Regions from separate parts of the Methylocystis sp. IM3 genome, predicted to be linked through region 1. Evidence: predicted binding sites of a transcription regulator. Region 1 holds the regulator's gene; each other region holds the start of a gene.
What was found. Region 1 encodes PhoB, which activates phosphate uptake and scavenging genes when phosphate is short. Its sites were predicted from a motif close to TGTCATNNANCTGTCAT; they were not measured.

Region 1 (2,269 bases):
ATCTCCACCGCGAAAGTCGAGGAGCTGATCGAGGAGCTCGCCGCCGATTACACGATCGCCATCGTCACCCACAACATGCAGCAGGCGGTGCGCGTTTCGGATTATACGGCCTTCATGTATCTCGGCGAGCTTGTCGAATTCGGCGACACCGACGAGGTCTTCAACAAGCCGCGCGAGAAGCGCACGCAGGATTACATCACCGGCCGGTTCGGTTGAGGAAGGGAACGCGATGAGCGAACATATCGTCAAGTCCTACGACCGCGACCTCGAGGCGCTCGGCCGCCGGATTTCGGAAATGGGCGGCGTCGCCGAGAAGATGCTGGCCGAGGCCATGGACGCCTTGTCCATGCTCGACGTGGAGCTCGCCCGGCGCGTCGTCGCCAGCGACGCGCGTCTCGACATTCTCCAGCGCGAGATCGAGGAGAACGCCGTGCTCACCATCGCGCGGCGCCAGCCGCTGGCGATCGACCTGCGCGAATGCATCGCGGCGATCCGCATCTCCGGCGACATTGAGCGGATCGGCGACCTCGCCAAGAACATCGCCAAGCGCACGCTGAAAATTGCGACTGAGGCGCGGCTGCCGCGCGCCATCGTCGGCCTGCGGTCGATGCACGAAGTCGCCGCGACGCAGCTCAAGGACGCGCTCGACGCCTATGCGCTGCGCGACGTGGAGCGCGCCCGCGCGGTCTGGGAGAACGACGCCGATCTCGACGCGCTCGAGGACAGCGTGTTTCGCGACCTCCTGACCTTCATGATGGAAGACCCGCGCAACATTTCCTTCTGCACGCATCTTCTCTTCTGCTCGAAGAACCTCGAGCGCATCGGAGACCACACGACGAATATCTCCGAGACGGTCGTCTATCTCGTCACCGGCGAAGCCATGCCGATGGAGCGTCCGAAATCCCGCAGCGGCTCCCTCGACGCCTCCCTGGCCGGCCCGGAGCAAGACATTCCGCAATGAACGACGCCGCCAGCCAGACCATCGCCCGCGAGGCCCGCGGCGACCGCCCGCCGCGCATTCTCGTCGTCGAGGACGAGATCCCGCTCGCGACGCTCCTCGTCTACAATCTCGAAGCCGAAGGCTATCAGGTCGAGCATGTCGACAATGGCGACGAGGCGGAGCTTCGCATCGCGGAGTCGCCGCCCGATCTCCTGTTGCTCGACTGGATGCTGCCGGGCGTCTCGGGTCTCGAAATCTGCCGGCGCCTGCGCGCGCGGGACGTCGCGCGCGACATGCCGATCATCATGCTGACGGCGCGCGGCGAAGAAGGCGAACGCGTGCGCGGCCTGTCCGTCGGCGCCGACGACTATGTCGTAAAGCCCTTCTCCACGCCCGAGCTGATGGCCCGCGTGCGCGCGCTGCTGCGTCGCGCCCGCCCCGAGCGCGTCGCCTCGAAACTGACGGCCGGCGACATCGACCTCGACCGCGAGACGCGGCGCGTGCGCCGCTCCGGCCGCGAGATCCATCTCGGTCCCACCGAGTTCCGGCTGCTCGAATATCTCATGGAGAAGCCGGGCCGGGTCTTCACCCGCGCGCAGCTTCTCGACAGCGTCTGGGGCATGTCGGCCGAAATCGACGAGCGCACTGTCGACGTTCATGTGGGACGCCTGCGCAAGGCGCTCATCCGCGGACGCGAGAAAGATCCGATCCGCACGGTGCGCGGCTCGGGCTATTCCTTCGACGAGACCTTCGGACGGGAATGAGGGACGGCGCCGCCTGTCCCTCGCAAAGGCTCACGCGAAGCGCGGCGCCCTGATCTGGGCGCGACGGCGATCCTGCGCCGGCTGATAGGCGACGCGGGAGTGATGCGCGCAATAGGGACCGGCGCCGATCGGCGACTTCGCGCCGCAGAAGCGGAATTCCGGCGTCGTCGGATCGCCCATTGGCCAGCGACACATCGATTCCCGCAGCTCCATGAGCGTCACGCGCTCCGACAGGGGAATGACGACATCTTCAGGGGCGACGCGCGCGACGACCATGGCCTGCGGCGCATAGGCGAGAGCCACATTGCCGTGAACGGCATGGCCGCCGGCGCGGGGCGCCGCAGCGGCGACGATCTGCGCGGGCGCCGGTTGACGAGCAGCGGCTCCCTTCACCGCCGAGCGGGGACGCGGGGCGGCCGCCGTCTTGGCGCGCTCCGCGAGGCCGAGCCGATGAATCTTGCCGATGACCGCGTTGCGTGTGATGCCGGGTCCAAGCTCCGCCGCCACCTGGCTCGCGCTCAGGCCGTCGCCCCAAAGCTTGCGCAACAGCTCGACCCGTTCCTCG
Region 2 (2,269 bases), 2.6 Mb from region 1:
GTTCGGCTGGTGATAGCTGCCGGCGACGCCGATATGCACGAGACGATGCTCGTCATAGATCGGCGCCCAGGTCACGCGGCCCGTGGCCTCCCAATAGGCGCCGCCGCCCCAGGGCTGCCACCAGTTGGCGTTTCTGACGCCGTAGCCGTTATAGGCCGGCACGAAGGCGCCCACATTGCCCGACGACGTATTGACCGGGCGCATGTTGAGGTCCTGGAAGCTCAGCGAGTAGAGGCCCACGTGAGCGGTCCAGTTGTCCTTGCCGATCATGCCGGCCGCGATGCCGAGGTGGCGGAAGGGCGCGATGGCGTCGACCGCCAGCGGACGCTCGATGGTGTCGCGGTATTTCGATGACGCCAGCGCCTCGAGGCTGAAGGACTCGTATTGGCTGCCGATCTTGAAATAGACCGGCTCCGCCAGCCACGGCGCCGACAGGCGGGGATCCTGCAGGCCGATGTAAGCGTCGCGCCAGCCGCCCCAGAGAAAGTTTCGGTCGGTCACGTAGTTTCGCGACCAGAAGGCGAGACCCGCCACCGTATTCGCATTCGGCAGATTGGTGTTCCAAAGCTGCGTCGTGGAGTTGGCGAAGTCGTATTGCATTTTGTAGAACCAGGGCCTCATCCGGCCTTCGACTTCCAGTCGCGCCTGACCAAAACCCACGTTCCCCTGCCAACTATTTCCGGGGGAGCCGGCGGTGCCGCCGCCATCCACGAACAGACGGCCGCCGACCTTGAAGGCGAAGGCCTTGTCCTCGGTCTCGATGAGGAGGCCGCTCTTCAAGCTGACGAACACCGGCGGCGGCGGCGGCGGGCCAGCGTCGCCCTTCACCACCGCAGCGTTCGCGACATTGGTCGCCTTGGTCGCGGCGGCGGCGGCCTGCGCCTTGGCCTCCCTGGCCTCCTTCCGCAGCTTCGCGATCTCCGCCTCGAGCGCGCGTAGGCGAGCGTCGATTGCGTTCACGTCGGCGGCCGCATGCGCGCCCGTCGTCGCGATTAATGCGCCGAGCGCAACGCCCCGGACTGCCCACTTTTTAATCAACATTTCGATCTCCGACCTGAGAATCTCGGACGTGCCCATATTTTAGGCTACAGCCTTACACTGACGCAACTTCCACGACAGAAACATGACAAGAACCTATTTCGGAAAGACTCTCGGGATTCAAACAAAGACTAGTTGCATGTCTGCAACACAATACCACCTGTAGGCTAAGCTTGCGCTACTATTTCTGTTCTGTTTCTATGATTTCTATTATGCGCTTACTTTGATTTAACAGACACAATCCAGAAATTTAAGCCGCTTCTTGCCGAAATTTTGTCAGATCCACCTATAAAACAGAAACAATTGCGCTCCGATTGGAAAAAAACGAGAAACATTTTTCGAGCAGTCTCCTCGGCGCGTCTCGGGTGAATCCGACGACGACGTCAGGTCGATCGAAGAGACAAGTCTCGGGGATTCGCCTGCCGGCCCTGGAACCTGCCCGCCGTCCAGTGGCTTGATCAACGGGCGCAAGGCTTATCGCCGCAGGGGCGTGGTGGCGGACTTGGCTGAACGGGGCTGAAACAATCCCCGTCGATCAGCCCCTCGCGAGATATGAGAGCTTGCGAGCGCTCCCGTGAGCGAAAGATCGGGAAGGTTCAACGTCATCAAAACGAAAAACGCCCCCGGGGGCTGTCCCCGGGGGCGTTTTTGGAGCGGCGATCGGCGGCGGGTCAGTCACAGTCCTTGAAGCGTGACGCCCGGCATTTCTTCATCATGCTTTCGGCTGTCGCGATCTCTTGCGCTGTGAGCGTCTTCGCCGAAAGTTCGTGGACGGATTTCTTTTCGCTCTCGTTCATCGCGAGCGCGGGCTGCTCGATCGCGAGATGCGTCCACATGTAGCCGTGCAGAAAATCCTGGCTCAATCCCTGGCCGAGGGTGTACATGGTGCCAAGATTCAACTGCGCTTCCGGGTCGCCCTGCGCGGCCGCGAGCCGCACCCATTTCGCCGCCTCGTCGTAATTCTGCGCGACGCCGGCGCCGTCATAATACATGCTGGCGACATTCATCTGCGCCGCCGCGACCCCCTGGCCGGCGGCGAGAAGGCTCCACCTCATCGCCTCCTTGTAATCGCGCGCCACCAGTTGCCCTTCAAGATACATGGTGCCGAGATTGGACTGCGCGGCCGCATTGCCGTGGTCGGCGGCCAGCTTCATCCATTTCAGCGCCTCCTTGGGATCGGGCGGCGCGCCCTTGCCGCTCATATACATCGCGCCGAGTTCGTTTTGCGCGC
Region 3 (2,269 bases), on a different contig from region 1:
TCTTGTCGATCGTGATCTTCTTCGGCGCGCCGTTTTGACCGATCGCTCGGCGCAGGAACCGCAACGCCGCTTTGCGATCCCGCTTTGTCGTCAGGCGGAAGTCCACCGTGGCGCCGGCTTTGTCGACGGCCCGATAGAGATATTTCCAGGAGCCCTTGATCTTCACATAGGTCTCATCCAGCCGCCAGCTGGAGCCGACGGGCCGCTTGCGGGAACGGAACTGACGGTCCAGCGCGGGCGCGAATTTGACGACCCAGCGATTGAGCGTCGAATGGTCGACCTCGATCCCGCGCTCTCCCATCATCTCCTCGAGTTGCCGGTAGCTGATCGGGTAGGCGACATACCACCGCACGCCCCACAGGATCACGTCACGTTCAAAATGGCTGCCTTTGAACTCGATCATTGTGCTATTCCGCCCGCCCTGCTCCCAACCAGCATAACCTAGGCCGATCCCGCAATAAAAAGTTTGCGACAGAACCCGCAAATGCCTGAACGGTGATGATCGCCGCCTGAGGCTCCCAGAAGGCCAAGGAATTTTGACGGCCGTGCTGCAAGGTATTGCCTAAGCCCGACTGTAACTACACTGTTTCGCCAGTGTTGCTGAGCGGCAACTTAGTGCTCTTTTGCCACAATCGAACGGATTATCACGGTTGTATGACAACTGACTTTTGACGATTCGCCGGGGCGCTGATGATAAAGAAACCAATTCCCGCAACTATTGCTCTTTGTGCGGTCTTGGCCTCGTCCGCCGCGAATGCGGCTACAGACGTGAACGCGATCGAGAGCCGCCTGCGCGCGCTCGAGGCGGAGATCGCCAAGTTGCGGAAGGAGGCCAAAGAGGCCAAGGCGCAGGCCGCCGCGGCCGCCAAGGCGACCAACGTCGCCAACGCCGTGGTTGTGAAGGCTGACAACGGCCCGCCGCCGCCGCCGGTCTTCGTGAGTTTGAAGAGCGGCCTCCTCGTTGAGACCGAAGACAGAGCCTTTTCCTTCAAGATTGGCGGACGCCTGTTCGTGGACGGCGCCGCCGCCGCAGGCTCGCCAGGCAATGGATTCCAGGGCAACGTCGGTTTCGGTCAGGCGCGGCTGGAAGTCGAAGGCCGGATGAAGCCCTGGTTCTATAAAATGCAATATGACTTCGCCAACCCGACAGTGCAGCTTTGGAATACAAATCTTCCAAACGCAAACACGCTCACGGGGCTCGCCTTCTGGTCGAGAAACTACGTCACGGACCGCAACTTCCTGTGGGGGGGATGGCGCGACGCTTACATCGGCCTGCAAGACCCGCGTCTTTCTGCGCCGTGGCTTACCGAGCCGGTCTATTTCAAGATTGGTAGCCAATGGGAATCTTTCAGTCTGGAGGGAATTACTTCCTCCAAATTTCGTGACCTGATCGAACGGCCGCTTGCCGTCGACGCTTTCGCTCCGGCCCGCCATATTGGCGCGGCGGTCGGCATGATCGGCAGAGACAACTGGACCGCGCACTTCGGCATCTACTCGTTGAGCTTCCAGGATCTCAACACGCGCCCGGTCAATACCTCGTCAGGAAATATCGGCCCCATTGTGCCGGCCTATAGCGGCTATGGCGTCAGAAACGCCAACTGGTGGCAACCCTGGGGCGGCGGGGCCTATTGGGAGGCTACCGGCCGCGTGACTTGGGCGCCGATCCTGGACGAGCACCGACTCGTCCATATTGGCGTCGCTGGGAGCTACCATCAGCCGAATAACGCCACGGCGTATAGCGACGATCGCAACTCGGCCCCCGGCAACCGTTCTGCTTCGGAAGCCAATGTTCTGTGGACGAACCTCCTGGGCACGCCTGATCTGTCCTGCGGACGCTTCCTTCAGCCTACCGTCTTTCAGACAGCGGGGACGGTTTTGAACCAGTATAACGCCGCTGGCAACTGCATCAAAGACATCGAGAAACTCGACCTCGAAGCGGCGCTCTCCTACAACAACTTCTTCGTTCAGGGCGAATGGCTGGTGGCGAACTACAATCGCAACACCTTTGCGGCCGCCGAGTTCGCGCAGGCCCAGTTGACGCAATTGGGCGCGCCCACGCCGGCTCAAGGGATCTATCTGTCGCCCGGCAATTCCCGTTACGTTGCGAGCGGCGGCTATGTCCAGGGCGAGTGGTGGATCACGGGCGAAGAAAAGTCCCAGTCCTATGACATGAAGGACAAGAATGGCGTGACCTTCGGCCAGCTGAAGATCAAGGACCCCTTCTCCAAGGGCGGGTGGGGCGCCTGGGGTCTGGTCGGCCGCTGGAGCG

Region 2: the regulator PhoB is predicted to act here: its motif matches at 1,113-1,129, upstream of WOC76_RS15130 (OprO/OprP family phosphate-selective porin).
Region 3: the regulator PhoB is predicted to act here: its motif matches at 644-660, upstream of WOC76_RS23810 (OprO/OprP family phosphate-selective porin).

Annotation. Positions count from the first base shown of each region.
Region 1 covers NZ_JBBPBZ010000002.1:143,757-146,025, reverse strand. Annotated here, with positions in the region: gene pstB (phosphate ABC transporter ATP-binding protein PstB) at 1-216, shown strand, start outside; gene phoU (phosphate signaling complex protein PhoU) at 230-961, shown strand; gene phoB (phosphate regulon transcriptional regulator PhoB) at 958-1,704, shown strand; gene WOC76_RS02430 (GcrA family cell cycle regulator) at 1,735-2,269, opposite strand, start outside.
Region 2 covers NZ_JBBPBZ010000002.1:2,701,450-2,703,718, forward strand. Annotated here, with positions in the region: gene WOC76_RS15130 (OprO/OprP family phosphate-selective porin) at 1-1,041, opposite strand, end outside; gene WOC76_RS15135 (tetratricopeptide repeat protein) at 1,710-2,269, opposite strand, start outside.
Region 3 covers NZ_JBBPBZ010000006.1:86,095-88,363, reverse strand. Annotated here, with positions in the region: one part of gene WOC76_RS23815 (IS6 family transposase) at 1-403, opposite strand, end outside; gene WOC76_RS23810 (OprO/OprP family phosphate-selective porin) at 769-2,269, shown strand, end outside.